One region of the Dyella caseinilytica genome, then DNA from elsewhere that is predicted to be linked to it. Evidence: riboswitches for the same ligand, from Rfam matches in the RefSeq annotation. Region 1 holds a riboswitch; the other holds the start of a gene.
What was found. A riboswitch is a leader RNA that binds a small molecule or an ion and turns the genes downstream of it on or off. The one in region 1 is predicted to bind thiamine pyrophosphate.
Positions count from the first base shown of each region.

Region 2: linked by a shared signal. The riboswitch ahead of thiM (hydroxyethylthiazole kinase) and the one ahead of thiC (phosphomethylpyrimidine synthase ThiC) in region 1 are both predicted to bind thiamine pyrophosphate.

Region 1 covers NZ_CP064030.1:467,411-474,365, forward strand. The annotation lists gene ISN74_RS01985 (TolC family outer membrane protein) at 1-499, opposite strand, end outside; gene ISN74_RS01990 (protein-L-isoaspartate O-methyltransferase family protein) at 535-1,194, opposite strand; gene ISN74_RS01995 (hypothetical protein) at 1,358-1,687, opposite strand; gene ISN74_RS02000 (TetR/AcrR family transcriptional regulator) at 1,772-2,422, shown strand; TPP riboswitch at 2,476-2,570, shown strand; gene thiC (phosphomethylpyrimidine synthase ThiC) at 2,662-4,539, shown strand; gene ISN74_RS02010 (type III polyketide synthase) at 5,009-6,106, shown strand; gene ISN74_RS02015 (aldo/keto reductase) at 6,106-6,955, shown strand, end outside.
Region 2 covers NZ_CP064030.1:2,111,246-2,118,200, forward strand. The annotation lists gene ISN74_RS09325 (hypothetical protein) at 248-796, shown strand; gene thiE (thiamine phosphate synthase) at 822-1,454, opposite strand; gene thiM (hydroxyethylthiazole kinase) at 1,451-2,281, opposite strand; TPP riboswitch at 2,360-2,481, opposite strand; gene ISN74_RS09340 (AI-2E family transporter) at 2,646-4,565, shown strand; gene ISN74_RS09345 (ABC transporter ATP-binding protein) at 4,621-5,328, opposite strand; gene ISN74_RS09350 (ABC transporter ATP-binding protein) at 5,325-6,167, opposite strand; gene ISN74_RS09355 (ABC transporter permease) at 6,160-6,955, opposite strand, start outside.

The DNA.
Region 1 (6,955 bases):
GATAGGCTTCTTCGTTGGCCTTGGCGAAGGTGAGCTGCTCTTCATCGTTGAGGATGGTGAAGTAGGCAGTCGCCACGCGAACGAAAAGATCCTGGGCAGCCGCTTCATACGTCTGCTGCTGCGCGCTGTAAGTCGAATGCGCAGCCTGCAGGTTCGCGATGTCCGCCAGGTTGAGAATGGTCTGATCCAGTTCGACGCCGAACGAGCGGGTGCGCTCGTGACCCGGATTCAGGTTGTTGCCGTTGCCGCTGCTGAATTCGGACGCGGACGAGCCGTTGATGCTCTGCTGCTGCAGGCTCGCGGTGCCGTTGAGCTGTGGCAACAACAGTGCACGCGCCTGCGGAACGTTTTCGTACACGGCACGGGTGGTCGCGTCGGACTGGGCCAGTACAGGGTCGTTTGCACGCGCCTGACGGTATGCATCCAGCAAGTCCTCGCCGTGGCTGGGCAGGGATACTGCCGCCAGGGTCAGGGCAAGGGTCAGAAGCTTCAAGCGCATGGTTCGCCTCGTAGGTATCGGGGTCGGTTGCAGGATCAAAAAACGAAACGACGGGGTGGCTCAGCGTGCGAGAGGTACGGAAGATCCGTCTCAAGCAAGCTTTCTTCTTGGTAACGGGCACTGCCTTCGCTGGTCAGCAGCACAACCTGCTGCACCGGCGACTCGCCACGGATGGCGAGCAGGCGGCCCGCTGGCTTGAGCCAGCCGAGGAAACGATCGGGAATGCGGTAAACGGCGCCAGTCACCACCACGACATCGAACGTGCCTTGCGGCTGCCATGCGTTGATGGCTTCGCCGGTGGCAAGCTGCACGTTGCCGATGCTCGCCGCCTGCAGGCGCTGGCCGGCCGTGGCGGTGAAATCGGCATGGATGTCCACACTGGTGACGCGGGCGGCGAGGCTGGCCAGGCAGGCCGTGAGGAAGCCGGAGCCTGTGCCGATTTCCAGCACATGATCTTCGGGCTTCAACGCCAGCGCCTGGAGCACGCGGCCTTCCATGACCGGCTTCATCATCACTTCGCCGTGGCCGATCGGCAGACACAGATCGGCAAAAGCCAGCTGACGATGTTCGGGTGCGACGAAGTCCTCGCGGCGCACGCGGCTCAGCACTTCGAGCACGCGACCATCCAGCACCTCCCAGGGGCGCACCTGGTTCTCAACCATGTTTTGACGCGCCTGATCGAAGTTCATCGCCATGGAAAACAAGCCTATGTGGATCGAAAAAAGGTCAAAAAGGATAAGCGTTTAGACCCTGTTTCGACAATGGTTAGGGTGCGGGTGGCGCCCTGTGGTACGAAGTGCCGGAAGTCATCGCGATGACCTGACGTAAGTCATGCAAAGAGCCAGTGTCCGCGGACACTTACGCGCTTTTTCGATGTTTGCTCAGCATCTCCCCAACGATGTTGACAGGCAGGCGCGCCAGCGCCAATTCGGTGCTCGCCCCCAGCGCAGGATCCAGTCGCTGGATGCGGGCCAGGATCGACTCGCCCCGGCTGATGGCCGCCACGTGCAGCCATGCCAGCCAGCGCGACAGGCTGTGCCGGTCGGGCGCGGAAAGCGCTGCAATGGTGGCACGCATCATGAATACCTGTCTGCGGGCTGTCCGATCGTGCTCCAGCCACCCGGAAAGCAGGCGCTGGGCCTTGCGATAGCCTGCGCTGAGCGCCATTTCAGGGATAGTTACGCACATCGGATGAATATTCGGTATCATTCAGGAAATAATTAAACCGCCCCGTATAATAAATTGGGTTTTTTGATTTGTGAAGGTGCATCCATGAACTCGATCCCGCTGACCAAACCGCACGGGCCTGGCCGCCCGAAGGACATGGAAAAGCGAGCGGCCATTCTCGACGCGGCCAAGGCTCTGTTCATCCGCAACGCCTTCGCCGGCACCAGCATGGACGCGATTGCCGCCGAAGCGGGCGTATCCAAGCTGACCGTCTATAGTCATTTTGGTGATAAGGACAACCTGTTCCGCGAGGTCATTCGTGCGCGAGTCCAGGACCTGCTCCCTGAAGATATCTACAGCTACGATCCGGCCGCCGACATTGGCGACACGCTTCATCGCATCGCCCAGGTCCATGCCCGGCTTGATTGCGACCCGGAAACCGTGGGCACCTTCCGCGCCATCCTCAGCGACTGCCGCCAGGGTAATCCCCGCTACGGCAAGCTGATGTGGGAAGAAGGCCCGATGCGCAGCCGCGCCTTGTTGGAACGCCTGCTGCAGCAGGCCGTTGACGCCCATAAGCTCGATGTTGAAGATGTTTCCCGCGCCGCCATCCAGTTCATCTCCCTGATCAAGGGCGACATGATGATGCGCCGCATGTTCGGTTGCGCCGAATGCGTGCAGACCTATGCCCGGGAAATCGAGGAAAACGCCCGTGCCGGTGTGGTGATGTTCCTGCGCGCCTACGCGCCGCACTAAGGGCTGTCACGTTTCCGCACTCGTTTCTCTCCCCGCTTCGTGGTCAAATAGCCTCTTGGAAGCGGGGGTGCCGGCGGCAGTCGGCTGAGAGAGTCCCTTCGAACCTGATCCGGTTAGCACCGGTGTAGGGAGCTTCGCCGCACAGAGCACCGTGCGTTGGCGCCATCGCTTCGATCCCAGTGCGGATGTTCCGCACGCTTTCCGCGCAATGCCTGCGGACACTAGAAGGACGAACGCCGATGAATGCCTTGCCCTCCGATCTCGCGCGCGCCGCGCAAGAACTTTCCGAAGCCGTTACGCGCCCGATTCCCGGATCGCGCAAGATCTACGCACAGGGCAGCCGTCCTGACCTGAACGTGCCGATGCGCGAAGTTGAGCAAGCGAAGACGCCGACCCTGTTCGGTGGCGAAAGCAACCCACCGGTCACGCTTTACGACACGTCCGGCCCGTATACCGATCCGAACTACGCCGTCGATCTCGCCGCTGGCCTCCCGGCGCTGCGCGCGCCATGGATCATGGAGCGCGGCGACGTGGAGCAGTTGCCGGGCCTTACCTCTGCATTCGGCCGTGAGCGCGCTGCTGATGCCAATCTCGATACCGTCCGCTTCGGCCACACGCGCACACCGCTGCGCGCCAAGGCGGGTGCCAATGTCACGCAGATGCATTACGCGCGCCGTGGCATCGTCACGCCGGAGATGGAATACATCGCCATCCGCGAAAACCAGCGCATCGAAGCGTTGCGCGAAAGCGCGTTGCGCAATCAGCATCCGGGCGAATCGTTTGGTGCGTCGTTGCCCAAATTGATTACGCCAGAGTTCGTACGCGACGAAGTGGCGCGCGGCCGCGCCATCATTCCTGCCAATATCAACCACCCGGAAAGCGAGCCGATGATCATCGGTCGCAACTTCCTCACCAAGATCAACGCGAACATCGGCAACAGCGCTGTGTCGTCCGGTATCGCGGAAGAGGTGGAGAAGCTGGTGTGGTCGATCCGCTGGGGTGGTGACACCGTGATGGATCTTTCCACCGGCAAGAACATCCACGAAACACGCGAATGGATCATCCGCAACTCGCCAGTGCCGATTGGCACCGTGCCGATCTATCAGGCGCTGGAAAAAGTCGGTGGCGTCGCCGAAGAGCTCACCTGGGAGCTGTTCCGCGATACGCTAATCGAACAGGCCGAGCAGGGCGTGGACTACTTCACCATCCACGCCGGCGTGCTGTTGCGTTTCGTGCCGCTGACTGCAAAGCGCGTCACGGGCATCGTGTCACGCGGCGGTTCGATCATGGCCAAGTGGTGTCTGGCGCATCACAAAGAGAATTTCCTCTATACGCACTTTGAGGACATCTGCGAGATCATGAAGGCCTACGACGTATCCTTCAGTCTCGGCGACGGCCTGCGTCCGGGCAGCATTGCCGACGCGAACGATGCCGCCCAGTTCGGCGAACTGGATACGTTGGGCGAACTCACCCAGATCGCGTGGAAGCACGACGTGCAGGTGATGATCGAAGGCCCTGGCCACGTGCCGATGCAGTTGATCAAGGAGAACATGGAGCGCCAGCTGGAGAAATGCCACGAAGCGCCGTTCTACACCTTGGGGCCGCTGACCACCGATATCGCACCGGGCTACGACCACATCACCAGCGCGATCGGCGCGGCGATGATCGGCTGGTTCGGCACCGCCATGCTTTGCTACGTCACGCCGAAGGAACACCTCGGGCTGCCTAACAAACAGGACGTACGCGACGGCATCATCGCCTACAAGATCGCCGCACATGCCGCCGATCTGGCCAAGGGCCATCCAGGTGCACAGGTGCGTGACAACGCGCTCAGCAAGGCGCGTTTCGAATTCCGGTGGGACGATCAGTTCAACCTGGGTCTTGATCCGGAAAAGGCCAAGGAGTTTCACGACGAAACGCTACCCAAGGACGCACACAAGTCCGCACACTTCTGTTCGATGTGCGGACCGAAGTTCTGTTCGATGAAGATCACACAGGACGTGCGTGATTACGCCGCCGAGCACGGCGTGGATGAAACGGCCGCGCTGGAAGAGGGGATGGCCGAGAAGTCAGCTGAATTCCGTGCGCAGGGTGCCGAGGTTTATCACAAGGCTTGATGATTTTCATCGCGCCAGATTCTGGTGCACACAAGCGGCGACAGGTGCGAGCCTGTCGCCGTTTTTTATGCTTGCGGTAGATGTTGCATCGAAGTGCGGTCGTATGAGTGAGCGTGTCCCTCTTTTTCGTTTGAAATAACGGGACCTGGTTGCGTTATGCGATGAACTTAAGTGTGCGTTGCTTCGCAATTCAAGCGAGTGAACGATGATTTGACGATGGCTTGATGAATGCGAAATGTCTTGGGCGCTATCAACCACGAACAGCTTCGAATCAATACAAGCAACGGAGCGATGAATGTCGCGGCAGTGCCGAATGACTGCATGAAATACGTTGCTTGTGCAATGAAGTTATTTTTCATATGACATTCCAGGATGGCTTTATCTCGTGTTCAAGCCATCAGCGTTCGCAATGTGTGCGTGGTAACGAAATATTCCTTTACGCGCAGGCTTCCTTGCGCTGGAGAGCGTTATGCCGACACTTTGTAGGCCTGCTGTTTTCGTTCCGCCGAATGTCATCGGTCTTGATGAGACACTGGCGCTCGCCAGCAAGATCCATGCGCACCACGAGCAGCTTCCGCTGGTGTTGCGACTCATACGAAATACGAAGATTAACAAGCGCCATATCGTCCAACCCATCGAGGAGACGTTGCGGCACCCTGGCTTCGAGGCGCGCAACCTCGTTTACGTGCGTGAAGCGAAAGCGTGCATACCCAAGGTGGTTCACGATGCGCTGTCGCACGCAAGGCTCGCAGCAAGCCAGGTCGACGCCATTGTTTTCGTTTCCTGCACGGGATTTACGATGCCGTCGTTGATTGCCTGGATGATCAACGAACTCGACTTTCGAAACGACACGCGGCAGTTGCCGATCGCGCAGATGGGATGCGCCGCGGGCGGTGCTGCTATCAATCGCGCGCACGATTTCTGTCTCGCCTACCCCGGTTCGAACGTACTTATCGTCGCCTGCGAGTTTTGCTCGCTCTGCTACCAGCCAACCGATCTCAGCGTGGGAAATCTGCTTTCAAATGGCTTGTTCGGCGATGCGGTGGGTGCTGCGGTGGTGCGTGGCCGTGGGGGAGACGGCATTCTCCTGACCAGCAACGGTTCGCGCCTGGTACTGGGCACCGAGGACTGGATTTCCTATTCGATCAAAGCGACGGGTTTTCATTTCTGCCTGGACAAGCGAGTACCCGGAACCATGGAGCAGCTCGCCCCCGAGCTTCGCTCAGTAGCTGGCGAATATGGATGGGACGCATCGGACTTGGACTTCTACATCATCCATGCGGGCGGTCCACGCATTCTGGACGATCTCTCGCATTTCCTTGGCGTTGCGCCCAGTCGATTTGATGACAGCAGGGCCACGCTCATGAACTACGGGAACGTGGCATCCGTGGTGGTGCTCGATGCTGCGCGGCGCATGTTCGAAGCCGGCGCGGTGCGGGATGGTGCGCGCGGCATGGTTGCCGGCTTCGGGCCAGGCATTACTGCGGAGATCACCCTTGGACAGTGGATAGGGCCGGCTTTGTCGGCTGCAACGACGACGAAAGCTCATATTGAGGAGGTCACGTGATGATTGATACGTATCCCAAACTGGCATCCAAGCAATTTGTGCTTGGCGGCGATCGAGTCGTCAATCGATTTGGTTACGGCGCGATGCATCTGACGGGCTACGGCATGTGGGGGCCCCCGGATGATCCGGAACATGCCGTCCGCATCTTGCGCCATGCTGTGCACAATCTGGGCATTAACTTCATCGATACCGCCGACTCCTATGGCCCCGGCGACAACGAAGAGATCATTCGCAAGGCGCTGCATCCCTATCCGAAGGATCTGGTGATCGCCACCAAGGGAGGCATGTTGCGCAGTGGTCGCAACGACTGGATTCACGGTGCGCCGGGCGCGCCCTATATCGAGCCGATCAATGATCCCAGATACCTGCGGCAACAGGTGGAAATGAGCCTGCGCCGCCTGGGTGTGGAATGCATCGGCCTTTACCAGTTGCACAGCATCGATCCGCTGGTTCCGCTCGCTGAATCCTTGGGTGAGTTGGTCCGCTTGCAGCAGCAGGGAAAGATTCACCACATCGGCTTATCCAATCAGCCAGGCGTAAGCATCGAGCAGTTGGAAGATGCGCGCCGGACCGCAAATATCGTGGCCGTGGAGAATCTCTACAACATCGCCGATCGAGCGGATGAAGAGGTTCTTCAATACACACAGCAACACGGCATTGCCTTCATTCCCTGGTTTCCGCTGGGGCATGGCGGCCTGGTCGGCCAGGACAGTCCGCTTGAACCTATCGCGAAATCTTATGGCGTTACGGTTTCGCAGTTGGCACTCGCATGGCTGTTGCAGCACGCCACCAATACGTTGCTCATTCCAGGCACTACGTCTATTGCGCACCTGGATGAGAACGTGAAGG
Region 2 (6,955 bases), 1.6 Mb from region 1:
TGATTAAGTCATTGAGGAAACTTGTCGACAAAAAATTCACGGTTTGTCGACGTGACGAGTTTCCAGCCATCTGCTCGATGTGGCTTCATGGATGGTGCCTATTCACGCGCAATATCCAGGGTCGTCCATGCATGAGCCTGTTTGCATGCAAGCGCTGCAGAAAAATGGCGCGTCACGTAGCTATGTGTTCGTACGCCGCCATGGTGATGTTTTGCCGTTTATCATTATCAACCAGGGACTTTTCGTCATGCCGAGACTGCGTAACTTTCCTTGTGAAAAACAGGAGTCTTTGTTTTCATCCTGGGCGTGTGCGGCGAGAGAAATCATCAATTGGTACGACACGCTTGCCCAGTCCAATGGCCAGTCTTATGCCAGCGACGAGGCGTTGGCACAGGCCTGGATGACCCTGACCTGGAATCTCTGCAATGGAAGCATTTACCAGCAGCAATCTGCCGCCGCTGCGCTAAGCGAACTGGGTTTTCCGAGCATGGTTGATGATCATCCGCTGCCGACGCCCAACGAAATCATCATTGCCATCGACAGCAACGAGCCTTTGCTGGCAACCGTTGGCGATGCCGATCCTGGCGGCGCTCCCAATTGCGATTTTCAAGATTGCCGCTGGGTGGTGATTGTCGGCATCGAAGAAGGTGAGGGCGCCGGAGAATTTGTCCTTCAGGTGTTCGATCCGCAGGATGGCCAGATCCATGAAGTGCTCTATGACGCGGCCGAGTATCAGACGGACGTGTATTGGCAGAGTACGTCATACGTGGATCCCTACGATCCGGCGCCCAGGTAAGTCACTTTAGGGGCGCGTAAAGCGTCTATCGGGCGGCGCGGAGGCGCTCGCACAACGCCCGTGCCGCCTGCCGCGGATCTGCGGTTCCGCATATCGCGGAAACCACGGCTACGCCATCCGCACCCGCGGCCAATACGCGTTGTACGTGCTCCTGTTTCAGCCCGCCGATGGCCACGGTGGGAACAGGACTTGCGGCGACGACCTTGGCAAGTCCATCAAAACCGAGCGGTTTTTCGTGGTCCGGCTTGGTGGGTGTCGCAAACACTGGGCCGACGCCGACATAGTCGATGATGGCCGGATCGATCAACCGCGCTGCGCCTTCGGTATTCACCGAAAGGCCAAGTATCAGCTCTGATCCAATGCGCGCGCGCGCCAGGGAGGGCGTCATGTCGCCCTGACCGATATGCAGGCCATCGACCCCCGACTCGATGGCGGCGGTCACATCGTCGTTCATGATCACAGTGGCGTTGCTGCCGCGCAGGGCTTCCATCAGGCTTCGACCCAGCGCAATGCGCTCATCGGTCGAAGCTTGCTTGTGTCGCACCTGCACCATGGTCGCACCGCCTGCAACGGCTTCGCGGGCGGTTTCTATCATCGAGTGACGCTGGCAGAGATCGGGATCCAGTACCAGGTAGAGCGACAGGTCGAACGGCTTCATGCGATCACTTTATCCGTTTGCGCCTGAAGCGCACGTGCATCGAGCGCGGCAAGCGCGTCGGTAAAGCGCCAGGCGAAAGAACCCGGACCGGATGATTCCTGCTCGGCGCGCGATCCGGCGGCACTGAAGCAGGCAAGCGCGGTGACGGTGGCAAGAAACGGGGTTTCGGGTACCGCAGCGGCAAATGCGCCAACCAGGCAGGTGAGTGCACAACCCATCGCGGTCACGCGCGGCATGAGTGCGGAGCCGCCGCCGATTCGCACAGCCTGGCTGCCATCGGTCACAAAGTCGGACGCGCCGGTGACGGCCACCACCGCATGCGTGCTGCGTGACAGTGCGAGCGCTGCTGTTTCGGCCTCTTCGACACTGTCGCCTGCATCGACGCCCCGGCCTGCACTGACAAGGCCGGCGAGCGCCATGATTTCTGAAGCATTGCCGCGGATGATGGTGGGACGAAGCCCAAGCAGATCCTCCACAGCCTTGCGGCGGAAGCCGGTCGCAAAATGTGCGACCGGATCGAGCACCCACGGCTTGCGCGTTTCATTGGCGGTTCTTGCCGCAGCGCGCATGCCTTCGAGCCAGTGTGTGGACAGCGTACCGATATTGATGGTGACGGCATCGGCGAGCCGGGCGAATTCGCCGGCTTCTTCCGGCGCATGCACCATCGCCGGCGATGCACCGGCGGCGAGCAGAATGTTGGCGGCATAGTTCATGGCGACGTAGTTGGTGATGCACTGAACGAGCGGCGAGGCGTGGCGCATGCGCTCAAGCAGATCTCCGTACGCGACCGGCGCGGCTGAGGCAGAGGTGGATGTATCGATGGCCATGAACACGGTCCTGGTCTTGCTGCAGGGATGACCCGGAACAGGCAGGCGTGAGGCGAGCGTCAGGGCGGGCAATAGCCGCCACCGGTATCCGCACCATCCCTACGCCAGCATGAACTGGATCAGGTTCAACGGGTTGCTGCACCGTGCAGACCGCACCAGCAGCATCTCAGTCCCTCGTCGGGACACCCCGGGTGAAGGGCGCAAGGTGCCGCCAGGGAGGCGGGTTGTCAAGCCGAATGTCCCCACTGTGTCGTCATCGGATGCCGTCGCAGTGCGCCGGTGCATGTCTTTCGGGCAACGGAAAGCGTAATTTAGAAGCATCGGCACACGTGGATGCCGCCGAATCACTGATCAGGATGCACCCATGCCCATCGACCCCGCGCCGCCGCAAACTGTCGCCAATCAACGCGCGATGACCATCATCGCGACGGCGGCGATCCTGGCGCTGTTGTACTTCGGCAGGGAAGTGCTGGTTCCGGTCACGCTCGCGTTGATACTCGGCCTGCTGATGGCGCCGGTGATGCGTGGATTGCGGCGAATCGGGTTTGGCCACACGCCCTCGGTGTTGATTGCCGTACTGCTGCTGACCTTTCTGCTAGGCGGGTTGCTGACGATCATCGGCTCGCAGGTGGTCCATCTAGCCCGAAGCTTGCCGCAATACGAGGCGACAATTCACGCCAAACTGCAGGTGCTGCACGACGATACGCTCGGACGGATGGAGGCCGTTTCTGGCGAGGCAGGCAAGGTCATCGGCCTGGACGACAACTACGCCACGTTGCCGAATGCCCAGGGTGTGATGACGGTTTCCACGGCAGCCGTACCTGCGGCCACGGCAACCAGCAACTCACTCAAAGCGGTGACCAAGGTGCTGTCCTCCATCTGGACGCCGCTGGAAACCGGCGGCATCGTGCTGGTGGTGTTGATTTTCGTGCTGCTGGAATACGAATCATTGCGCGACCGCTTTATCCGCCTGATCGGCGGCAAGGATCTGCGTGCTACCACCGCGGCCATCAACGACGCAGGTGAGCGCCTGTCGCGCTTTTTCGTATCGCAATTCTCGGTCAACTTTGGCGTGGGTGTGGTGATCTGGCTGGGCCTGATGATCATGGGTCTGCCCAATGCGCTGCTGTGGGGTGCCTGCACGGCGGTGTTGCGCTTCGTGCCATATGTCGGTGTATGGCTGGCGGCGATTCTTGCCAGTCTGCTGGCGGCGGCGGTGGATCCTGGTTGGTCGTTGTTGCTGATGACGGTGGGCTTGTTTGCAGCGGTAGAGATCATCGTCAGTCAGATGGTTGAGCCGCATCTATATGGACATACCACTGGACTGTCGCCGCTGGCGGTGGTCGTTGCCGCCATTTTCTGGAGCTGGCTGTGGGGCGCAGCCGGGTTGATTCTTTCCACGCCACTCACACTGTGCCTGGTGGTCGCAGGGCGGCATGTGAAGGCGTTGTCGCTGCTGGAAATCCTGCTTGGTGACCGGCCGGCGCTGTCGCTGCCTGAGCGGTTCTACCAACGCATGCTTTCGGGTGATTCACAAGAAGTGATCGCAGCAGCGCGCGAATTTCTAAAACGCAAATCGTTCGCCAAATATTGCGATGTGGTGCTTTTGCCGGCCTTGCAGCTGGCGTATATCGATGTCGTGCGAGGCGCGATCGGCCCCGAACAGCGGCTCAAGGCGCGGCGCTCGATCGTGAGGGTGATCGAAACGCTGGGCGGTGAGCCGCACGGGCGCTTCAGCTGGTGGCGAAGTCACTCCGTACTGGGTGACGGTAGTCTGGCGATGAGTCTTCGCCAGCAACGTGAAAATGTCAGCGGACGCTGGCAAGGCCCATTGGCGGTGGCGCCAAAGTCGATCGTGCTCTGCGTGGAAGCCTGCACGCAGGACGACGACATGGTGACTGAAATACTCGTGCGCGTCCTGCGTGACCTCAATATCGACGGACGCCATTTTTCGATGGACGACATCAAGGCTTTCGAATCCGAGGCGCATCCCGAGGCCACACCCGACGCGGTGTCCATGGTTTATGTCGTCAGCAGTGCGGCCGGCAAGGAAGAGGAACAGATCAATGCCACTGCCAACGATATGCGTCACCGCTTGCCCGAAGCGACCATTGTGGCTGTGATGCTGCCCCAATTGCTGGAAGCGCCTGAACAGATAACCGTTGGCGGCTCCATAGACCGCGTGGCCAATTCGTTCGAAGAAGCGGCGCAGTTTGCCATTGCTACCGTGCCCGTGCTTTCGTCGACGAAGGTGGAGACGAAGGGCGACAAATCTGCCGCTTAGTTCGTCCTATCCACGCTTACTCGCATTTATTCAATGCGGGTGACACGGTTTTGCCTCATTGCAAATCAGTCAGCTCGGTGCGCGTCAGTATCCGTTGGATCGAGCCAGCCCGCATCACGGCAGCGCGGTCGCACATATGCGCCACGACGCCGGCATCGTGACTGACCAGCAGCATGGTCATGCCGTAACGCGCCTTGAGCTGGTTGAGCAGATTCAGAATTTCGGCCTGCACCGAGACATCCAGTGCCGAGGTTGGCTCATCCAACAGCAGCAATGTCGGTTGCAATAGCAAGGCGCGCGCAATGGCGACACGCTGCCGTTGCCCGCCTGACATCTGGTTGGGATAACGCTGCTCGATACCCGGCGGTAAGCCGACATCATCCAGCGCCTGGCGCATCCGCTTTAAAGGTTCGGGGACGCGATTGATCTTCAGTGGTTCGAGCAAAGCGCGGCCGACGGTATGACGTGGATGCAGAGACGCGTAGGGATCCTGAAACACCATCTGTACCAGACTGCGCATCGTGTCGTGTGGATAGCGCTCGGGTTGCAGCGCATGGCCGAACACCGAAACCTTGCCGTTCCACTGCGAGTGCAGTCCAGCCAGAATACGCAGCAGGGTGGATTTGCCGCAGCCGGACGGACCGATCAGGCCAAAGGTTTCGCCGGGTGTCACCTGCAGATGCACGGACGCAAGCACTTGCGTGGCGCCCCTTCTGCGCGTATCGAAACCGGCGCTGAGCGCTTCGCACACGATGGCGCTCATGACGGGTTTGTCTCCAACGATTCGGGACGGAACACTGGCAGCATTTGTCCGTAGGTATGTCCATCGGGACGGCAATTCCACAGCGCGCGCGTATACGGCGAGGCGGATTCATGCAGTGCGCCAGTGGAGCATCGGTCCACCAGTTGACCGCGATACATCACCAGCACCTGCCGGCAATGGCGCGCTACCAGTGGAAGGTCGTGGCTGATCAACAGCAGACTCATCTTGTGCACATCAGCCAGCGCCATCATCAAGTCGAGCACCTGATCGCGCAGGCTGGCGTCCAACGCAGAAGTGGGTTCATCGGCAATCAGCAATCGCGGGCGATTGACCAAGGCGATCGCCAGCATCACGCGCTGCCCCATGCCGCCGGACAATTGATGCGGATAGTGTTTGATCAGTTGGCTTGGCTGCGGCAAGCCGACTTCGTTCATGCTGTCCAGCACACGCTCAAGGCGCTCACTACGGTTCAGTCGGGTATGCAGGCGCAACGCTTCGCCAATCTGCTCGCCGATGGTCAGTCGTGGATTGAGCGCGTGCCGTGGATCCTGCATGACCATGGCGATACTTGCACCACGCAATGCCTGCCATTCACGGTCATCCAGGGTGGAAAGCTCGCACCCGTCAAAACGCATTTCCTTGCTGTGCGCCTGCAGATTGGGCGGCAACAGGTTCATCAGCGCGCGCGCGGTCAACGATTTGCCGGAACCGGATTCGCCCACCAAGCCAGTGGCACCTGATTCGATCTCAAAGGAAAGTGGACCCGCCAACGGTGCTGCGTTGCCGCGACGATGCAACACTTCGAGTTGTTCCACACGCAATAGTGGACGCTCAGCCATGCCGCGGGTCTCCCAGATCGCGCAGGCCATCGGCCAGCAGGTTGAACGCAATGCAGACGATCAGGATCGCCGCGCCTGGGACGGCGGCCACCCACCATTGATCGAAAATCACCTTGCTGCCATCGGCCACCATGGCGCCCCATTCCGGCGTCGGTGGTTGCACGCCGAGGCCGAGAAAGCCGAGGCTGGAAAGCGAAAGTATGGTCGCCGCCATATCAAGCGCCAGGCGTACGTAGACGAAAGGCAGGCACATCGGTAGCACGTGTCCCCACAACAGCCGGCCGCCGCGGATGCCAAGCATGCGTGCGGCGGCAAGGTAGTCGCTGTCGCGCATGGCCAGCGTTTCCGCGCGCGCTTGGCGTGCATAACTGGGCCAGAGGGTCAGTGCAACAGCCAGTGCGCCGTTGAACGCGCCAGCGCCAAGCAATCCGGCGAAAGCCAGCGCGAGTACGAGTTGCGGGAAGGCCAGCACGATGTCCGTAAAGCGCATCAGCACGCGTTCCACCCAGCCACCGGCGTAACCGGCGACGATCCCGATCAACAGGCCCACTGGCGCGGCAGCCATCATCACCAGCGCAGCAATCCCGAGCGTGGCGCGTGAGCCATAGATCAAGCGGGAAAGGAGATCGCGACCCAGCGCATCCGTGCCCAACCAATGTCCGGGGCCGGGTGGACGTAAACGCAGGGCAATATCTTGCTGCAGCGGATCCTTGGGTGCGAGCCACGGTGCAAACAGGGCGATCAGAATCAACAAGAGCAAGACAGCTGCGCCAAGCGTCGCAGCGGGC